Regions from separate parts of the Gordonia sp. CNJ-863 genome, predicted to be linked through region 2. Evidence: riboswitches for the same ligand, from Rfam matches in the RefSeq annotation. Region 2 holds a riboswitch; the other holds the start of a gene.

Region 1 (8,070 bases), on a different contig from region 2:
GTCGCCGCCCTGGATGTCCCTGCGGTCCCAGGTCCGGTCCATCGTCGGGCCCGAGAAGGCGCTGAGGTCCACCGCGACCGAGGTGACCGGGATGCCGGCCTGCTTGATCTGTTCGGCGAGGTCCGCGATGCGGGCGGGCTCGCTGTAGAAGGTGTCGGCATCGGCGGCTGCGCCGACAGAGTGGGATCGCCGGCCCCCTTGAGGATCACCTGCCCGTTCGACCCCGCGACGACCGTCGTGGTGAGGCGCGCGTCGTGCGGCATGGCCTCGAGGAAGGCCGCGGCCGAGAGCACCTTGTCGTTCGACGCGGGGATGCGCGGACGACCGGGGTTGCGCGACCACAGGACCTCGCCGGTCAGCGAGTCGGAGATCATGCCGCTCAGGACACCGAGCGCCGGATTCCGCAGTGCGGGGGCGATCGCGCGGGACACCCCGGCGGGCGTCGGGGCCGGTGCGGTGGCGGCGACCGGGTCGATCTGCGGGTCGGGGGAGATCGCGGCGGGCTGCGGCGGTATCCCCGGCGGCAGCTCGGCTTCCGTGTCCAGGCGGAGAGCCACGACCACCGCAGCGGTCGACGCCAGCGCGAGGATCACGACGGCGACGATCGTCCACCAGAGGAGTTTGCGACTGCGGGGTCTGCCATCACGACCTGCGGGTCTGGTGGTTGCGCCCACGAAGCCTCCGGATCTCTCGCATTGCGTTGCCGATACTGCATGACCGAAATGTCGGATATGAGCGACCCGGGGTCCGATGCACCCGCGCACTGCGGGGGTACGAAGTCCGAGGTCGTCGGACTAACAGTATCGTTGTTGCGACGCGCGGCCATCTGGGCCGTCCGGCGATCACACCCCCGATCCGCAACTGCCAGGAGGAACAGTGGAATTCGATGTGACCATCGAGATCCCCAAAGGTGGCCGAAACAAGTACGAGGTCGACCACGAGACGGGGAAGGTCTACCTCGACCGCTACCTGTACACCTCGATGGGCTACCCGGCCGACTATGGCTACATCGACGGCACCCTCGGCGAGGACGGCGACCCGCTCGACGCGATGGTCCTGTTGCCCGAGTCGGTCTTCCCCGGCATCATCGTGCGCGCCCGCATCGTCGGCATGTACACGATGACCGACGAGGCCGGCGGCGACGACAAGCTGCTGTGCGTGCCCGCCGGTGACGTGCGCTGGGACCACATCAAGGACATCTCCGACGTGTCGGAGTACGAGCTGGGTCCGATCTCGCACTTCTTCGAGCACTACAAGGACCTCGAGCCCGGCAAGGAGGTCCAGCCGGGCGGTTGGGTCGGCCGCGAGGCCGCCGAGAAGGTCGCCCAGGAGGCCATCGACCGTCTCGCCGCTCACCCCGACGAGGCCAACGAGCCCTCGCGCGGCTGACGCCACCCGAGCAGTCCCTCACCGACCGCCGACGACACATGCTGTCGTCGGCGGTTCGTGGTCTACAGGCAGAAGCACGAGCGCAGTGAACCCACCCGCCGCCTTCAGGCGTGAGCGCAGCGAACCCACCCGCTGCCTGAGGCGTGAGCGCAGCGAACCCACCCGCTGCCTGAGGCGTGAGCGCAGCGAACCTCGAAGGCCTCAGGCCACCCGGTGGCGCACGTCGGCGAAGACCGGAAGCACCTGCTCGCGGACTCGGCTGCCGGTGGCCGAACCGTCGATCGGGACCAGGATCACCGCGTCGGCGACCTCGGCGGCGTAGATGTCACGCAGCAGTGTGATCAGGCCGTGGGTCGTGCCGATGTAGCGGATGGTCTCCGAGCTGTCGGCGGCGATTCCGGCCTGCTCGACGGCGGCGCGTGCCGATGCCGCGTTCGGCGCGATCGCCACCTCGATCTCGAGGGCCACGACGAAGTTCGCCTGGTCGTGGGTGCCGGCCCGCAGCAGCGCGCGCGCCCGTTGGGCGTCCCGCAGGGTCTCGCGACGCACGACGATCGGGAAGGTCTGTGCAACAGCATCTCCCGCGATCGCGACCTGGAAGCCGGGACGGCCGATGGTGACGGCGGTGCGCGGAGTGTCGATGTGGACGGTCATGCGGGGTACCCCTCGTCGAGTTCTGGTCGGGTGGTGGTCGTTTCGGCGCTGAGTGCGCCGAGTGCGTCGAGCAGGCGATCGACGTCGTCGGAGGTGGTGCCCGCACCGAAGCTGGCGCGGACGGCACCCTCGGGATGACCGAGCCGCCTGAGCAACGGGTGGGCGCAGAACTTGCCGTCCCGCACACCGATTCCGTGCTCGCTGCTCAGATATTCGGCGACGGCCCGCGGCGCGAAGCCGTCGATCGTGAAGCCGGCGATGCCGACGCGGTCGGTCGAGTCGGTGAAGATCTGCAGCGGCCGGACACCGTCGATGCGAGCGAGACCGGCGTCGAGCCGCTCACCGAGCTCGAGCTCGTGGAGGCCGATGGCCTCCGGACCCAACTCGGCGAGTGCGGCGCACGCCTCGGCGATCGAAAAGGCGCCGAGCACGTTCGGCGAGCCGGCCTCGTGGCGGGCGGCCCCGGTGTGCCAGGTGGTCCCGGCCGAGTTCTCGTCACCGCGCAGGTCGACGTCGGCGGTCGCTCCACCGCCGGCGAGGTACGGGTCGGCGGCGTCGAACCAGTCGGAGCGTCCGATCAGGACGCCGGCGCCGAACGGGGCGTAGGCCTTGTGACCGGAGAACGCCAGATAGTCGATTCCGTGGCTGACGATCGAGATGGGGCGATGTGCGACGAGCTGCGCCGCGTCGACCAGGATGCGTGCGCCGTGGCGATGGGCGATCGAGGCCAGCCTGCTGATCGGGAGGACCTCACCGGTGACGTTCGACGCGGCAGTCACCGCGAGCAGCGACGCCGGCTCGGACGCGAGCTCCGCCTCGATCGCGACGAGGGTGTCCTCGATCGTGGTGCGGGCGGTGACCACGCGAGCCCGGTTGCGACCGTCCTTCGGCGCACACCACGGCAACAGGTTGGCGTGGTGCTCGATGTCGAGGACCACGACGTCGCCGGGCGTGATGTGGGCGGCGAGGTTGATCGCGTCGGTGGTGTTGCGGGTGAAGACGACGGAGTCGTCGGCGCGGCCGCGGACGAAGCCGCGCACAGTCTCGCGGGCGGCTTCGTACCGGCGGGTGGTGACCTGCGATAGGTGGCCGGCGCCGCGGTGCACGCTCGCGTACTCGCCGAGGGCCCCGGCGACCTGCGCGGCGACCGACGGCAGCGCCGGGGCACTCGCCGCGTAGTCCAGATTGGCGTAGCCGACGCGGTGTCCGGCGGCGACGGGAACTTGCGCATCCGAGCCGACGACCGGCGCCAGCGCGGGGATGAAGGGTGCCCGGTCGGCGATGGCGGCGGACACCACGGCAGGGGTCGGGCGGACGGTTGTGACGGGTGCCGAAAGCACAGCAGTCATGACAAGAGCTCCTCGAGAATCCACACTTGCCGCGTTCGGGTTCGACCGCAGCCAGGTCGTCACCCGGAGCACCCCACCGTGGAGGAGGGTTGCCGACCAGCGAGCCGGGGCTTGTCACTGGCACTCATGACCTGCGACAAGGTTCGCGGATCCCGGCGAAGGGTGTCAATTTAGATTCACCGTGATTCCTAGTTAGGACAGGCTTACCTGTACCCTGGCTGTCGTGGCATCGAGTGAGGTCTTCGTGTTGTCGCGCCCGCACGGCACCGTGCGGGGCGAAGGGGTGGTCCGGTCGTTCACCGACGTCGACGAGGCATCCGCCGCACTGCGGGCGGGCGAGGTCGGGGCGTTGACCGGGGCGATCCCCTTCGACCTCCGCGACCCCGCGGCGCTGGTCGCCCCCGTCCGGCTCCGGACCGGCGAAGCACCGCTGCCCGGGACCGGGCCGCTGTCACGGCGAGCGGTGTCGACCGTGAGCCACCCGGCTCGGGATGAGCACCGCGAGCGCATCGCACATGCGGTCAAGCGCATCGTCGCCGGCGACGTCGGGAAGGTCGTGCTCGCACGCAGCGTCGACCTGGTGCTCGACGAACAGATCCGCCCGGCGGAATTCCTCGACGCACTCGCCGGCGGCAACGCCGACCACAACGCCTTCGCGGTCGACCTCGGCGCCGCGACGGGTTCGGGCTCGTGGTTGCTCGGCGCGAGTCCCGAAGCGCTGCTGCGCAAGTCGGGATCGACGGTGACCTGTCATCCCTACGCGGGTTCGGCACCACGATCCGCCGACCCGGCCGTCGACCGTGCGACCGCCGCCGAACTGGCCGCCTCGAGAAAGGACCTCGCCGAGCACGCCTTCGTCGTCGATCATCTGCGCGAGCGCCTGGGACATCTCTGCGACGACGTCGACGCGCCGTCGACCCCACAGCTCGAGTCGACCGGCGAGATGTGGCATCTGGCCACCCCGATCCGCGCGACGCTGCGCGACCCGGCGACCACCGCACTCGACCTCGCACTACTCCTCGGACCCACCCCCGCAGTGTGCGGCACCCCGAGTGACGTTGCCGCACAGATCATCCGAGACGTGGAGGGAGATCGTGGCTTCTACGCAGGCGCGGTCGGGTGGTGCGACGCCGCGGGCGACGGCGAATGGATGGTCGCCATCCGGTGCGCCGAGCTCGCGGCCGACGGTCGGAGTCTGCGCACCTGGGCGGGCGGCGGCATCGTCGAACACTCCGACCCGCAGGCGGAACTCGACGAGACGCAGTTCAAACTACGGACCGTGTTCAACGCGCTCGGCATCCCCCTCGCGGACATCGTGAACTGACCCTCCGGTGAGCGCGCCCTCCCGCGATCTCGCCTCCGACCACGAAGGTCGGCGTTATGGTCGATGAACGTCGGGGCGAAGGGGCCAGGGAGGCGTAGCAGATGCCTGCGGAGCGGTCGACAACCCGGAAGAGCATTCTGCCGATCATCTTCGCGCTGTCCCTGGCCTTCACGATCACGGCCGTCGATCCACTGGTGCTGAGCCTGAATCTGCCGCAGGTGAGCCGGGAACTCGACGTCCCGCCCGCGGCTGTCGGATTGTTGGGTGGAATGTCGACGCTGGTCATGGCCGCGTCCGTCCTCGGCGCGGGGAATCTCGGCGACTCGATCGGACTCCGACGACTCCTGATGTCGGGACTGGCCGTGGTCACCGTCGCCGATGTGCTCGCCATGCTTTCACCCGGGTATGGCTTTCTCCTGGCGATGCGCGTCGTGGCGGGCCTGGGCATGGCGGCCCTGCTCGGGGTATCGCTGGCCCTCCTCAAGACGTCGGTGACCGAGGAGCAGCGACCGAAGGCCATCGGCATCTTCGTCGCCATCGAGATGGTTCTCTGCGGGGCGCTCCCCGCCCTGACGGGCTGGGCCGTGACGGGTCTCGGCTGGCGGTTCGTGTTCCTGGTCGCACCACTGCTTGCCGTGGTCTCGATGCTGCTGACGGCGAAGTTCGTTCCGGAGTCGCCTCGTCACGAGCGTGCGAAGCTGGACGTGATCGGCATCGTCCTGATCGGGGTGGCACTCCTGACCCTCGTCATCGGACTCGCGGCCGCCCAGAACGGTGTCCTCCGGCCCCAGGCCTGGCTGCCGCTACTCGTCAGCGTCGTCGGCGCGGTGCTCTTCGTCCGCCACGAACGGCGCACCCCCGAACCGGCGCTGGACCTGTCGCTGTTCGGCAACCGGACGTTCACGGTGGCGCTCGCCGCCGCCTTCACACTCAACTTCCTGATCGCGGGGCTCAGCATCGTCCTGGGGCAGTACGGCAGCAAGGTGCTCGCGCTGTCACCGCAGACGGTCGGACTGTTGTTCCTTCCCGGCTCGCTGCTGATCGCCGGCGCCCTGATCATGTCCGGGAGTCTGATGGAGAAGTTCTCGCCGAGACCGGTGATGGTCGCCGGTCTCGCGACCATGGCGGCCGCCGGGCTGCTGATGGCCGGCACGGTCAGCCCGATCATGGCGCTCTGGCTGCTCGTGATGTCCGTATGGCTGTACAACCTCGGGTCGATGGTGAGTTCCACATCCGTGTCGGAGACGGTGCTCTCGCATGCGCCGAGTGGGCAGTCCGGAACAGTGGCCTCGGTGCAGACGGCCTTCGGGATGACGGGCTACGCGTTCGGGCCCACCGTGTACCTGCTCCTCCTGAATGTGTTCTTCGAGCGTGAATGGCTCGCCGACAGCGAACAACGGGGCCTGACGGTGACACAGGGACAAGAGGCCGTCGACGCCGCGCGTAGCGCAGTGGCGCCGAGCCCGGGTGGCGTCGGATACGACCCGAACCTGCTACAGCAAGTGGGCGGCCTCGACCTCGGAGCGGACTTCTCCGACGCCGTGCGACTCACCATGCTGACCGTCAGTGTCCTGCCCATCGCGGTCGCGCTGGCCGCACTCAGGTTCCGTCATGAGCGTCCCGCCCGGGCGGCCTGATGGGCATGGGCAGGAGAGCCTCGTGCGCGGGCTCAGCCGAGCGCCTGATCCAGATCCGCGAGCAGGTCGTCGATGCCCTCCAGCCCGACCGACAGGCGCACGACCGCGTCACTGAGACCGATCGCGGCACGCCCCTCGGGTCCCATCGCGCGGTGCGTGGTGGTGGCCGGGTGGGTGATCAGCGACTTGGAGTCGCCGAGGTTGTTGGAGATGTCGATGACCTTCAGTGCGTTGAGGACCTCGAAGGCGCGCTTCTTGCCGTCGATGCCGTCGTGGTCGTTGAGCTCGAAGGTCACCACGGTGCCGCCACCGGACATCTGGCTCTTGGCCAGCTCGAACTGCGGATGCGACTGCAGGAACGGGTATTTCACCCAGCGGACCCGCGGGTCGGCTTCCAGGAACCCGGCGATGCGCAGGGCCGAGGACACCGAGGCGTCGACGCGAAGACGCATGGTCTCCAGGCCCTTGAGCAGGGTCCAGGCGTTGAACGGGCTCAGCGCCGGGCCGGTGTGGCGCATCAACTGCTGCACCGGGCCCTCGATGTACTCCTTGGTGCCGAGGACGGCACCGCCCATGACGCGACCCTGGCCGTCGATGTGCTTGGTACCCGAGTAGACGATGACGTCGGCGCCGAGATCCAGACCGCGCTGCAGCAGTGGGGTGGCGAAGACGTTGTCCAGCACCACCTTCGCGCCTGCGGCGTGAGCCATCTCGGACACCTTGGCGACGTCGACGAGGGTCTGCATCGGGTTGGACGGTGTCTCGAAGAAGACCGCGGTGGTGGGCTTGGACAGCGCCCGCTCCCACTGGTCGAGGTCTTCGCCGTCGACGAACTCGGTCTCGACGCCCCATCGCGGGAGGATCTCGTTGCACACCACGAAGCACGAGCCGAACAGGCTGCGGGCGGCGACGAGCCGATCTCCGGCCTTGAGCAGTGCGCCGAGCGCGACGAACACCGCGGCCATGCCGCTGGCCGTCGCGAAGCAGGCCTCGGCACCTTCGAGCTGACGCAGCCGCTCCTGGAACATGTGGACCGTCGGATTGCCGTACCGGGAATAGACGAACCGCTGGTCCTCGCCGGTGAAGGCGCGCTCGGCGGCCTCGGCGGAGTCGTAGACGTATCCGCTGGTCAGGTACAGCGCCTCGGTGGTCTCGTAGAAGCCGGAGCGGGCGAGGCCACCGCGGACGGCGATGGTGTCGGGCGAAAGACCCTCCGGCAGTTCACGACCCACGGACAAATCAGGACTCACGATTGCCTCCACGGCAGATTCTCGGCGCGCCATCCCGACGCACCTCGATGGTCGTTCTCGTCGAGGGCACCCTCGAACCCGTCGACCACGTTGTAGGCCTTGCCGATTCCGTCGGCGGTCGCCGCCTCGGCCGCACCGATCGACCGGTGCCCCGAGCGGCAGAGGAAGATGACCTCGTTGTCATCGGTGACCCCGGCGCCGCGCAACTGTTCGACGAACTGCTCGTTGCGGCGCCCCTCGGGGAACGTCGTCCACTCGGCGAAGATCGTCCGCTTGCCCAGCACCTCGAGGTCGGGGACGCCGACGAAGGACCATTCGGCCTGCGTCCGACAGTCGACGAGGACCGCGTCGGGATTGTTCTCGAGCTTCTCCCACGCTTCCTGCGGGGTCAGGTCGCCGGCATAGGTCATGAGGAGCACACCTTCCATTCGCCGTTCTCGCGCACCACGATCGTCTCCACGACCTGC
Region 2 (8,070 bases):
GCGCAGCGTCGGTGTCCGCCGCACGAGCGGGGAGATGGTTGCCGCAGCGAGGTCGACGTCGGCCCGTGTTGCTCTCACGGCACAGACAGTAGTGGCTCACAGCAGAGTCGCCGTGGATGGAAGAATGTCGGGCGTGACCGCGATACGACTGGACGGCAAGACCACGCGCGACGAGATCTTCGCAGATCTCACCGAACGGGTGAACACACTGCGCGAGGAGGGCATCACCCCCGGTCTGGGCACCGTGCTCGTGGGCGACGACCCGGGCTCGCAGTCCTATGTGAAAGGCAAGCACTCGGACTGCGCCCGCATCGGGGTGGCCTCCATCCGCAAGGACCTCCCGGCCGACACGACCACCGAGCAGCTCAACGCCGCGATCGACGAACTCAACGCCGACCCGGCCTGCACCGGATACATCGTGCAGCTGCCGCTGCCCAAGCACCTCGACGAGAACGCGGCGCTCGAGCGGATCGACCCGCTCAAGGACGCCGACGGACTCCACCCCATCAACCTCGGGCGACTCGTACTCGGCAAGGAGTCGACGCTGCCGTGTACACCGCGCGGCGTCATCCACCTCCTTCGTCGTTATGACGTCCCGATCGCCGGTGCCCGCGTCACCGTCGTGGGTCGCGGTGTCACCATCGGCCGGCCTATCGGTCTGCTGCTGACGCGCCGCAGCGAGAACGCCACGGTCACCCTCTGCCACACCGGCACCGCGGATCTCCGGTCGGAGGTCGAGCGCGCCGACATCGTCGTCGCGGCCGCCGGCGTGCCGCATCTGATCACCAAGGACATGGTGAAGCCGGGTGCCGCGGTCATCGACGTGGGCGTCAGCCGGACCGACGAGGGCCTGGTCGGCGACGTCCATCCCGACGTGTGGGAGGTCGCCGGACACGTCTCGCCGAACCCCGGCGGCGTCGGACCGCTGACGCGCGCGTTCCTGCTCGTCAACGTCGTCGAACGGGCCGAGCAGCAGCTCGCCGCCCAGCAGGCCGCTGCCGGCGCCGTCGCCGGGGTTGAGGGCGGCGGCACGGCGTGAGCCCGGACGAGCCGCGCGTCGGTCCCACCGGAGCGGATCTGCCCTCGTCGGATCCGAATCGGTTGCGGCCGCCGGCCTCGGGTGACGGACATCACGATGCCGAGCCCGGGCCCGAGCCGGTGCGGGGGGTGCGTGCGGTTCTCGTTCAGATCCCGTACCTGCTGGTCATGCTGGGTGTCCTGGCGGCTGCCCTGCTCGTGATGTTCGACCGATGGCGACGCGGATCCTTCGTGTTCGGTGCGGCGCTTCTCGTCGGAGCGCTGCTCCGTGCGTTCATCCCGTCGTCTCAGGCGGGATTGCTGCAGGTCAGAGGGAAATTGTTCGACGTATCGGTGATGGCGACGGTCGGCGGTGTGATGCTCTGGCTCGCCACATCGATCGACTCTCTGGGCACGGATTGATTACAATAGAGACCTGAGCGTGACCTTCAGAACGAGTGGTCGCGCCTGACCAGGCAACTCTCTGCCGAGCAGCACCGAGTACGACGCTGGGGCAGACGCACCGACCGCTGGAGTACGTATCACCGCAACACCGACCGATGACCATGTGAACGAAGCGACGTCGATGGGCGTGTCGGCAGGCGCCGGCATGATCCACTACGTCCTGCTGACGCGTGACGATCTCGGCCGCAGCGTGGTGGATTCCCGCGTCATCGACGTCGACCCGACCGACGGTCTCGACGGTGCGGGCCGCGTCAACGCCGGCATCGACGTCATGCTCGGCGCCGCCCGCGAGGCGGGCGCCCGGGTGGGTCCGATCGGAGTGGCTGCCCGGACCGCCGCTCAACGACGCCACCTGCGATCGCGGGGGAGCGGCCCCCGTCGCCAGATCCGGTTGGTCGGCGAGGACGAGGCCGTGGTCGCCTACCTCGCCGACACCGGCGAGATCGATCGATTCTCCACCGCCGTCGTCGTCGACTGCGGCGACACCGGCATGTCGATCTACACCGTCGATCCGCGCAGTCGCCGGATCACGGGGGTCGAACGCTCGACGGTCCTCAGCGGACGTCGTCTCGACCGTGCCATCGCCGCGAACCTCACCGCCGACAATCCGTCGCTCGGGGACGCTGCGCGCAGCCGCGCCGGGCGCAGCGAGTTGCTCAGCGCCTGCCGGACGGCGAAAGAAGAGATCTCCTACGGACATTCGGGGTCCGGCGGTCCCTCGGTGGCACTCCCGGGCGGTGCCGGGCGGGTCGCGCTGACCGAATCCCATGTGGCAGACGCGGTGGCGCCGATGGTCCGCGAGGCGCGCGAGGTGTTCGACCGATACGTCGCCGAAGCGTCCGCCCGCGGAGTCGACCCCGATGCGGTGGTCTTCGTCGGCGGTCTCGCCAATCTCCCTGCGGTCCGCGACCTGGCCCGCGGCCACGACTTCGACACGGTCTGCCCGTCGACCCCGGAACTGGTCGCGGCGACTGGTGCGGCTCTCCTGGCCGGCGAAACCTATTCGGGCACAACCCGGCTCGCCTTCATCGGCGGACAACGGCAGCGCGAGTGGCTGTCGGCCACACCGCTCGCGGTTGCGGGCGCGATCATCGCCGCGGCCTGATCACCGTCTATGCGGTCAGCTCGTCGTTCGCCGAACGTCAGATCACCGAGCCGTCGTCGACGGTGAGTAGCGTCCCCGCCGCCGCCACGACGAGCGAGCAGAGCTCCGAGCCGGCGCCGACGACCACCTCGGCCCCGGTGACGCAGATCCCGGACCAGCCGGTCGAGCAGACCTACGAGCAGCCCACCCAACCGCTGCAACCGGTTGAGCCGCCGGCGTGGAACCAGCAGCCGGGCTGGGCCACCACCGAATTGCCGCCGACCGCGCCGTCGACCGGGACGAGCACACGCACGTTGTCGCCGTTCCCGTGGCCGACGCTGCCGTTCGCGCCGGGCTCGACACCCCCGATCCCGCCGACGCTGTTGCCCAAGGAGATCCGGCCGCGGAACACCACGCCGGCTCCGCCGCCGCTGACGCCGACACCGAACAGATCGGTACCCAATCGGTCGTCGGGGTCATCGCCTCGCGAAGAGACGCCGGAATCCGGAGCCGTGCGGACGGCACCACCGGCGTCGTCGAGCACCCCGGTACCAGTCCCGCGCTGAGCGCAGACGGCCGGTTTCAGACCGGGGAGGATCCCGAAAAGTCAGGCGTCGCGGCGAGCGAGCTCGACCGTGCGCTTGAGCAGGTCGCTGATGGCGTCGAATTCGGTGAGGAAGCCGTCGTGTCCGGTGTCGGAGCGCACGACCTGCAAACCGCCGACACAGTTGCCCAGTTCTTCGGCGAGCTCGGCCTGTAACCGCAACGGATACAGGCGATCCGAGTCGATTCCGCCGACGATGACCGGGACCTTGCACTCGTTGAGCGCCTTCTGCACGCCGCCGCGGTTGCGGCCGACGTCGTGATGGTTGAGGACCTCGGTGAGCACCACGTAGCTGCCTGGATCGAAGCGCTGCATCAGCTTCGACGCCTGGTGCTCGAGGTAGCTCTGGACGGCGTACCGGCCGCCGAGCAGCGGCTGCTCGTCGCCCTGCGGTTCGTTGGCGAAGCGCTCGTCGAGTTCGGGCTCGCTGCGGTACGACAGATGCGCGATCTGACGGGCGATGCCCATCCCGGTCAGCGGCGTCTGGCCGGTTCCGTGGTAGTTGCCGCCGTGCCAGGCCGGGTCGGACTTGATGGCGGCGATCTGAGTGGTCTGGATGCCGATCTGGTCGGCGGTGGCGCGGGCACCGACGGCCAGCACCAGTGCGCTGCGAACGCGCTCCGGGTATTCGATGGCCCATTCGAGTGCGCGGGCCCCGCCCATCGATCCGCCGAGAACGGCTCCGACGCTGCGGATTCCGAGGCGGTCGAGGAGCGCGACCTCGGCGCGGACCTGGTCGAGCACGGTGATCTGCGGGAAGCGTGATCCCCAGGGCCGACCGTCGGAGGCGAGAGACCCGGGACCGGTCGATCCCTTGCACCCACCGAGCACGTTGGCCGAGATGACGCACCACTCGTCGGTGTCGATGGCCTGGCCCGGGCCGATGAGGCCGTCCCACCAGCCGGGTGTCTCGTGCTCGGCGTCGGCGGGACCGGTGACATGGGAGTCGCCGGTGAGTGCGTGCAGGGTGAGGATGACGTTGTCGCGGGACGGCGACAACGTCCCCCAGCGCTGGAACGCCAGGGTGACGTTGTCGATCCGTTCACCGCTGTCGAGAGGCAGCGAGCCGATGCTCATGCCGACGAGCTTCCCGTCCGGGACCGATTCCCAGTCGGGCTGATCAGACGCTTGCGCGTTCAGGTCGATACTCACCGACAAAACTGCCTCACCTGTCCTATTTGGCGGCTGCGAAGCCCTGTTCGAGATCCGCCAGGATGTCGTCGATTCCCTCGATGCCCACGGCCAGGCGCACCAGGCCCGGGGTGACACCCGCGGCGAGCTGCTCCTCGGGGGTCAGCTGGCTGTGGGTGGTCGAGGCCGGATGGATGACCAGCGAACGGACGTCGCCGATGTTCGCCACATGGCTGTGCAGGCTCAGGGCGTCGACGAACTTCTTGCCCGCGTCCACACCGCCGTTGATCTCGAAGGCGATGATCGCACCCTGGCCCTTGGGGGCGAGTTCCTGGCCGCGCTGGTACCACGGCGAGGACTCGAGGCCGGCGTAGGCGACGGACTCGACCTGCGCGTGACCCTCGAGGAACTTCGCGACCTTCTGCGCGTTGGCGACGTGGCGCTCGATGCGCAAGCTCAGGGTCTCGAGGCCCTGGGCGAGCAGGAAGGCGTTGAACGGTGCGATGGCGGCACCGGTGTCGCGCAGCCACTGGACGCGGGCCTTGAGCGCGAAGGCCGGGGCGCCGAGGTCGGCGAACACCGCACCGTGGTAGCTCGGGTCCGGGGTGGTGAAGCCGGGGAACAGGTCTTCACCGTCACGCTGGACGCGCCAGTCGAAGGTGCCGCCGTCGACGATCACGCCGCCGATCGCGGTGCCGTGTCCGCCGATGTACTTGGTGGCCGAGTGGACGACGACGTCGGCGCCGTGGGCCAGCGGGTTGATCAGGTACGGGGTGGCGACGGTGTTGTCGATGATCAGCGGCAGGCCGTTGCGGTGTGCGACCTCGGAGATGCCCTTGATGTCGAGGATCTCGTTGTTGGGGTTGGAGATCGACTCGCCGTACAGCGCTCGGGTGTTGTCCTTGATGGCCGCCTGCCACGACGCGGGATCCTCGGGATCCTCGACGAAGCTCACCTCGATGCCCAGCTTCGGCAGGGTGTAGTGGAAGAGGTTGTAGGTGCCGCCGTACAGACGCGGGCTCGACACCACGTGACCGCTGGTTTCGACGATGTTCAGGATCGAGTAGGTCTCGGCAGCCTGACCCGACGACACGAGCAGGGCCGCGACGCCACCCTCCAGGGCCGCGATCCGCTGCTCGACCGCGTCCTGGGTCGGGTTCATGATGCGGGTGTAGATGTTGCCCGGCTCCGCGAGACCGAAGAGGTTCGCCGCGTGCTGCGTGTCGTTGAAGACGTAGGAGGTGGTCTGGTAGATCGGCAGCGCCCGGGCGTTCGTGGTTGCGTCGGCGGCCTGGCCTACGTGGATCTGCTTGGTCTCGAAGCTCCACGTGTCGGCTGGATTGGTGCCTTCGTTGGCATCAGACATGACTGTTGATCACTTTCTACGGTCGGCAGGGCCAAACTCGACCCTGTTGGGGTCCGACCTTCGGACCCGCGCTTGCCGGGGCTTCGCTTCCGCGATCCCACAACCCGGTCATCACCCGGAGCACCCCACCGCGGTTGGAGGGTTGCCGATCAGCAAGCCGGGGCTTGTCGCTGATACTCATGACCTGGCGACAAGGATATAACACGGATGTGAGTGCCAGAGAACCCTCCCGGTCACGCCGAATCGAACTCCTCATCAGCGTTCCGAAACGTGTACTGAGCGTGTCCTCCGAGCGGTTGAAATCGGTAGATGTTCAGCGTGAATCGCCAGTACAAGATCATTAGCAGTTCTCAGCGTCCTGTCAGGTTCGCTTCGATGCCCTAACGTTCGGGTCAATCCCGGCGGAGGACGCCTCTTCATCCCTGAAGCGTGTCCGGGTGTGGTGAGGAGTGGGCCTCATGAAGGCAATGAAGCATCTCAGGTCGCGTCGGACGTCGTTTCTGATCGCAACCGCGACCGGCGTGGCGGTGGCCGCATCTTTCGGCTTGGTCGGCGGTGTCCCGGAAGCGAAAGCGGACTCGTGTGGCGCGGGTGCGGTCGTCATCGTGGGCGGCACCAACGACCCGGAGGGGCAGCACCTCGTCGGCGTCAAACAGCGCTACACCGGGCTCGGACCCGACAACAGCCCCGACCCGAACTCCCCGTACGCCGGCGAGGGCGCCTACAAGGTCATCTACGCCGACTATCCGACGACCCTGTGGCCCCTGGGAGCGACGGGTTATGACTCGAGTGTCGCGCAGGGGACCGCGGCAACCAAGTCGGCGATTGCCGGTTATCAGTCACAGTGTCAGGGCAAGCCCGTCGTCGTGGCGGGCTATTCGCAGGGCGCCCGCGTCGCCGGCGACGTGCTGTCCGAGATCGGGAACGGCACGGTCGGCGAGGTCGCCGCGATCGACGAGAACGGCGAGCCGATCCTCGACGACGAGGGCAACCCGGTCATGGTGACCATCGACCCGGACGTCATCAGCGGCGAGCTGTACTCCGATCCGCGGCGCGCCGGCGACAAGACCGGGCGAGGTATCGAGCTGTCGCTGATCGGTGTGATCCCCGGTCTGACGATGTCGGGCCCGCGCGGCGCAAACGGTGCGGACGCGGGATTCGGGACGGTCTCCGATCGTGTGGTCTCGGTGTGCATCGACGGCGACCCCATCTGCGACCTGCCGGACCCGCTGTACGACCCCATCGGTGCCATCGACGGCATCCTCGGATACCAGACGAAGCACTTCCTCTACCCGTACGCGATGTATCGCGACCCCGCGTCGCAGTGGGCGACGCGGCCGGTCTCGTGCAGCGGCGCGGGGACCGCGACCGGGACGGTCTGCATGGTGGGGGCGAAGTCCGCTTTCGCCGAGTTGGTCCAGGGCTGGGCGAACGACCTCGGGTACACCGGCGAGATCGGCGACTTCCTGTCCGGTCGTCCGACGATCGGCCTCCCGTTGGGCATCACCTTGGCCAACCTGCAGCCCGTCGTCCGTCTGGTCCAGGGATTCCTGCCCCCGCTGCCGCAACTCGGTTACGGCGCCTACCTGCCCGACCTCTTCGTGTTCGAGGACATCCTGCAGGGCATCGTCAGTCTGTCCCCGGCACGACTCATGCGTGGTGTGAATGCTCTCGCCGCGAGTGTGCGCAGCATCGTGCTGCTGCCGGTGAACTTCGTGCGGTACTGGGCGGGCGCGATCGTCGGACCGTCGATCACCTCGCAGCCGAACACCCTTGCACTGCCGGCCGACGATGACTCCTCGGCATCGGTGGCGCTGGCCCGGTTCGTCGCCACGGTCGACGACGATCCCGAGACCACGGCTCCAGAAGTCGAGGCGTCGGGCAGCGGTAGCGGTTCGCCCGCGGTCACCGAGGTGGCCGACGGTCAGTCGATCGGCGACCCGTCTGCGGGCACGGACACCTCGGCGCCGGTCACCGACCACGACAACACCCCGGCCGGTGGTGGAGACGGGACCGACTCGTCGACCGGAGGCACCGACCCGGGCGTCACGCGGTCGGAGACCGACTCGTCGGCCGGGCCGTCGTCGGATGACGGCGCCTCGGGTGCGGGTGGTCCTGACAGCGACACCGACGATTCCGGCAGCACCGACTCCGGGGCCCCGGATTCGGGTGGTTCGGATTCGAGCGGTTCCGACAGCGGCTCGGGCTCCGGGGGCTCGGATTCGAGCGCTTCCGGCCGCGGCGACAGCAGTAGCGGAGGTTCAAAGTCGGACTCCGGTGGCAGTGGCTCGGATTCCAGCAGCTCCGACGGCAGCGGTGGCGGTTCGGACAGTTCTTCCGGCGGTGATTCCGGCTCGGAGTAGGCGCTGTACAACGACTGGTCGTTCGCTGTGTGAACGAACT

The links. A riboswitch is a leader RNA that binds a small molecule or an ion and turns the genes downstream of it on or off. The one in region 2 is predicted to bind S-adenosylmethionine.
Region 1: another riboswitch for S-adenosylmethionine. It lies ahead of BJF87_RS01860 (aminotransferase class V-fold PLP-dependent enzyme); the one in region 2 lies ahead of BJF87_RS07320 (bifunctional o-acetylhomoserine/o-acetylserine sulfhydrylase).

What each region holds. Positions count from the first base shown of each region.
Region 1 is NZ_MKKG01000003.1:97,334-105,403, reverse strand. It holds partial or broken gene dacB (D-alanyl-D-alanine carboxypeptidase/D-alanyl-D-alanine-endopeptidase) at 1-593, opposite strand, end outside; gene BJF87_RS01870 (inorganic diphosphatase) at 877-1,389, shown strand; gene BJF87_RS01865 (hypothetical protein) at 1,591-2,043, opposite strand; gene BJF87_RS01860 (aminotransferase class V-fold PLP-dependent enzyme) at 2,040-3,392, opposite strand; SAM riboswitch class IV at 3,410-3,524, opposite strand; gene BJF87_RS01855 (isochorismate synthase MenF) at 3,637-4,716, shown strand; gene BJF87_RS01850 (MFS transporter) at 4,818-6,353, shown strand; gene BJF87_RS01845 (O-succinylhomoserine sulfhydrylase) at 6,386-7,636, opposite strand; gene BJF87_RS01840 (rhodanese-like domain-containing protein) at 7,600-8,013, opposite strand; gene BJF87_RS01835 (hypothetical protein) at 8,010-8,070, opposite strand, start outside.
Region 2 is NZ_MKKG01000011.1:306,812-314,881, forward strand. It holds gene BJF87_RS07295 (serine/threonine dehydratase) at 1-78, opposite strand, end outside; gene BJF87_RS07300 (bifunctional methylenetetrahydrofolate dehydrogenase/methenyltetrahydrofolate cyclohydrolase) at 134-1,039, shown strand; gene BJF87_RS07305 (DUF3017 domain-containing protein) at 1,207-1,440, shown strand; partial or broken gene BJF87_RS07310 (Hsp70 family protein) at 1,604-3,132, shown strand; gene BJF87_RS07315 (homoserine O-acetyltransferase) at 3,174-4,328, opposite strand; gene BJF87_RS07320 (bifunctional o-acetylhomoserine/o-acetylserine sulfhydrylase) at 4,345-5,667, opposite strand; SAM riboswitch class IV at 5,731-5,852, opposite strand; gene BJF87_RS07325 (cutinase family protein) at 6,126-8,030, shown strand.